Regions from separate parts of the Shinella sp. Sh6 genome, predicted to be linked through region 2. Evidence: riboswitches for the same ligand, from Rfam matches in the RefSeq annotation. Region 2 holds a riboswitch; the other holds the start of a gene.
What was found. Region 2 has a riboswitch for cobalamin ahead of ACZ5TO_RS16460 (hypothetical protein). Riboswitches for the same ligand answer to the same signal wherever they lie in the genome.

Region 1 (2,194 bases), 1.7 Mb from region 2:
ATGTGGTCCGGACGGTTCTCGCGCTCAAGGAGCTTCGCCATGGTGGGGATGAAATCGTCGGCGACGGTGCAGCAGATGCAGCCGTTGGTGAGCTCGATGATGTCGTCCTCGGTGCAGGCCTCCGCGCCGCAGCCCTTCAGCACGTCGCCGTCGACGCCGAGGTCGCCGAACTCGTTGATGATGAGCGCGATGCGTTTTCCGCCGGCATTCTGCAGGAGGTTGCGGATCATCGTCGTCTTGCCCGCGCCGAGGAAGCCGGTGATGACGGTGGCGGGGATCTTCTGTTGCAGCATGGCTCAACCCTTCATTTTCAGCGGCAGTCCGGCCGCGACAAGATAGACTTCGGATGCGATGGCGGCCACCTGCTGGTGCAGCCGCCCGGCATGGTCGCGGAATTCGCGCGCCATGCGGTTTTCCGGCACGATGCCGAGGCCGACCTCGTTCGAGACGAGGACGAGGCGGCCGGGCGCGGCGTTAATGGCGGCAAGGAGGCCGGTGAATTCGGCGGCGATGTCCCGCTCCTCCAGCATGAGGTTGGTGAGCCAGAGCGTGAGGCAGTCGACGAGCACGGCCCTGTCCGCGCGCGCGACGGCGGCGATGCGGTCGGCGAGCGCGACAGGCTCCTCATGGGTGACCCAGCCGAGGCCGCGGTCCTCCCGGTGGCGGGCGATGCGCTCGCGCATCTCCTCGTCCCACGCCCGGCCGGTCGCGATGTAATGGCGCTCGAGGCCGCTCTCGCCGACCAGCCGTTCGGAAAAGGAGGACTTGCCGGAGCGCGCGCCGCCCAGGACGAGCACGGCGGAAGACGGGGAATGGGCCATTGCGGCCAGCTCAGGCAGGCATGGCGCGCGCTATGCGGCCGGAAAAGAATCTCGGTATCGCCATGACAACCTCCGTGCTGGCAACGGGGAATCCTCCCCAGGTCGGGCGACATGCCCTTTGCCGGATGGCAGGTCTCCTGGCTCGCAGCGTCGGGTGCAAGGCACCGGCGGAACGGTCTCGCCTTCCCGGAGGCAATTGCGAAGGGTGGACGATTCGTAGAAAAAGAGGCGTCCGGCCCCGGCTCATCGCATTGCCGTCCAGTGGCTTTTCCGAAGGCCGGACATGCGCCCGGCTTCCGGATGATCGTCCCTCGCCACTCTACAGTCGCGGGGTCGGCCGTGATTGCGGCGCCCGGCTTGGGTCCACCGTGTCACGTTCCCATTTATTCCCGAACCGGCTGCCGGCCCGGGAACCATCCTATTGCCGGATGATTATGCGCCCCGCCCGGCCAAGTCAATCGACCGGGAGCGCCATCGGCTGTGCCGTCGCCGCCCCGTCAGGCGGGCGCTCGCAGATGGAGTTCGGTGAGTGCCACCTGCCCCTTCTCCCCGGCGGGGAGAAGGTCGCGGCAGCGGGATGAGGGGGAGCCGCAGGCGAATACAGCACGCTTGCCCCCTCATCCGACCCTTCGGGCCACCTTTGTAACTTGTAACTTCCCTTTGCCCGGGATTGGCGTTGTACTGCCGATTGCGGTGGCGGATGAGAGACCGCAGCACCTTTGGGACACCAAGCCCGTGGGAGAGCCTGGGTCTTCATCCGCCGTTCCATCGAACCCGAACAGTCGCCAGGGCCGCTCGCGCATGCGAAGCCCGCTTAGGCAAGGATGGGACAGGATGGACGTGATCGTTGGCATTGATGTTTCGAAGGACCGGCTGGATGTGCATGTTCTTCCGGCCGGTGACAGTTTCCTTGTCGGCAACGACCATGCCGGCGTGGATGGACTGATCACCCGGCTGCGAGAGGCAAAGGCCGATGTCGTGGCGCTGGAAGCGACCGGCGGTTACGAGATGCTTGCGGCTGCGGGCCTGTCATCGGCCGGCCTTGCCGTTGTCGTGGTCAATCCGGCGCAGGTTCGTTCCTATGCCAATGCGCTGGGCAAACGTGCCAAGACCGACCCGATCGACGCGGCGGTGATCGCAGCCTTCGTGGCGGCGACGAAACCGGATATCCGGCCGTTGCGCGATGAGGAGAGTGAAGCCTTCTCGGCCATCGTGTCGCGCCGCCGCCAGATCGTGCAGATGATCACGGCGGAAGAGAACCGGGCGCGGATGGCGCAGACGAAGGAGACACAGAAGAGCATCAAGCGCCTGCTTGCCGCGCTCCGGCACGAACTTGCAAGCCTGGACGACGAGCTCGACGGCCGTATTCGCAA
Region 2 (2,194 bases):
CCCTGGACGAAGGCCGTCAGGCTCTCCTGCGAGACGCTGCTGTGGGTGTGGGCGACATAGAGCCAGGCGAGCGCCAGCGTGCGCGGGATCGTCTGCCCCTCGACCGCGATGGTCGGAAGCTGGCGGTAGAAGCGGCGGGGAAAGTCGCGCCGGACCTCCTGGATCGCCTCTTCGATGACGTAATAGTTGTCGAGCAGCCATTCGGCGGCCGGCGTGATCTGGGCGCCCGCCTCCACGTCCTTGGCGGTCGCCTGGTAGACGCGGAAGATCTCCTTCTCGTTCTCCTTGTGCCGCGGGCGGAACTCGAAGGGATAAAAGCCCGGCAGGCTCGCCGTCTTCTCGCGCGCAAGCGCTTCGCCGCAATCGGCCAGCTCCTCCAGCGTCAGATAGGTGGCGCGGATCGAATCGTTGTAGTCGATCTGCTTGGCATCGGCATCGCGCGGAGCTTGCGGCGTGTTGTGAAGGGGCATGTTTCTGATTCTGGATCCGGCCATGTCGAGCCATCCGGCGGCGGCCTTTGCGCCGGTGGGTTTTTCGCGGGCAGGGTTCATCTTGGTGCCGCGGTCAGCCATGACGCCACGCAGCACCTCGAAGAGGCGGGTGGAACGGACATGGCTCACGCGACACGCTCATTGGCATCCTGGCCGCGTGGTGCATGAAAACGGCATTTTTTAGCCACAAGGACAGAGACTTGCAACATGTCAGCGGGGTCTGGCGGCGCAGCATGGGCCCTCATCTGCGGTTTTGGTGAATCGCCGTCCATTCCTGACAGGACGCAAGGCGAGGCGACGGCCTTTTTCAACGCCGGCGCGGGGAGAAAAGTTCCGGCCGTGGAAAGAAAAAGGCGGCAGTTGACTCCCGTTCGCGGCCGGGCCAGTCTGCTGGCGTCAGGGTCTTCCGAGTCGAAACGGCTCGGAGGCTAAGAGGGAAGCCGGTGCGATGCTCCGCAAGGAGCGGCAAGGCCGGCGCTGCCCCCGCAACTGTGAACGGCGAGCTTCTGTCGCTTGATGCCACTGGTGGAAACACCGGGAAGGCGAGACGGACGCGATGACCCGCAAGCCAGGAGACCTGCCCTGACGCATTCGTAACGTCCATGGGCGGGGTGTCCCAAGGGTGCGCTTGCTTCGCCTTCGGCGGAATTCCAGCAGCGTGCGTCCGGTCATCCCCCAATTTTCGATTGGGGAAGAAATGTTTGCATTCACCGAAACCAGTCCTTCCGGCACCGGCAGGCCGGAATCCGTCTTCATCTGGTGGCTGCTCTGGCAGCCGCGCGGCGCCGACCTTGCCGTCGAAGCGCTGAAGGAGGTCCAGAAGCTCGCGCGCTGCAGGAACGCCGATCCGGACATCGCCCGGCTCAAGGCACTCTTCGCCTCGCTGGCGGGGGCGGACGGGCCGGCGCACTAGGTCAAACGCATAAAGACATATTGACATAAAGATATCTTTATGTGAACTCCGGTGCAGTATCGCCTGCACCGGAGGATTTCCCATGGCCGAATCCCACCTGGACAGCCTGTTCGGCCCCGAACAGCCGCGCCGCGACGGACGCGAGATCCGCGCCGCGCTCGAAGCCGCCGCCCGCGAGCGCATCCTGGTGCTCGACGGGGCGATGGGCACCGAGATCCAGACGCTGAAGCTCGTCGAGGAGGATTTCCGGGGAACGCGTTTCGGCGATTGCGCCTGCCACCAGCAGGGCAACAACGACCTCCTGACGCTGACCCAGCCGGCGGCCATCGAGGATATCCACTACCGCTACGCCCTTGCCGGCGCGGACATCCTCGAAACCAACACGTTCTCCTCCACCGCCATCGCGCAGGCCGACTACGGCATGGAGGCGATGGTCTATGAGCTGAACCGCGACGGCGCGCGCCTTGCCCGCCGCGCGGGCCTGCGCGCCGAGCAGAAGGACGGCCGGCGCCGCTTCGTCGCCGGCGCGCTCGGCCCGACCAACCGCACCGCCTCCATCTCGCCGGACGTCAACAATCCCGGTTACCGGGCCGTCACCTTCGACGATCTGCGCCTCGCCTATGCCGACCAGCTTCGCGGCCTCATCGACGGCGGCGCCGACATCATCCTGATCGAGACGATCTTCGACACGCTGAATGCCAAGGCGGCGATCTTCGCCACGCGCGAGGTCTTCGAGGAAAAGGGCATCCACCTGCCGGTCATGATTTCCGGCACGATCACCGACCTTTCC

Region 1: linked by a shared signal. The riboswitch ahead of cobU (bifunctional adenosylcobinamide kinase/adenosylcobinamide-phosphate guanylyltransferase) and the one ahead of ACZ5TO_RS16460 (hypothetical protein) in region 2 are both predicted to bind cobalamin.

Annotation. Positions count from the first base shown of each region.
Region 1 covers NZ_AP044005.1:1,327,864-1,330,057, reverse strand. The annotation lists gene cobW (cobalamin biosynthesis protein CobW) at 1-293, opposite strand, end outside; gene cobU (bifunctional adenosylcobinamide kinase/adenosylcobinamide-phosphate guanylyltransferase) at 297-821, opposite strand; cobalamin riboswitch at 932-1,254, opposite strand; gene ACZ5TO_RS06475 (IS110 family RNA-guided transposase) at 1,656-2,194, shown strand, end outside.
Region 2 covers NZ_AP044005.1:3,435,315-3,437,508, reverse strand. The annotation lists gene ACZ5TO_RS16465 (glycoside hydrolase family 94 protein) at 1-470, opposite strand, end outside; cobalamin riboswitch at 874-1,090, shown strand; gene ACZ5TO_RS16460 (hypothetical protein) at 1,189-1,404, shown strand; gene metH (methionine synthase) at 1,487-2,194, shown strand, end outside.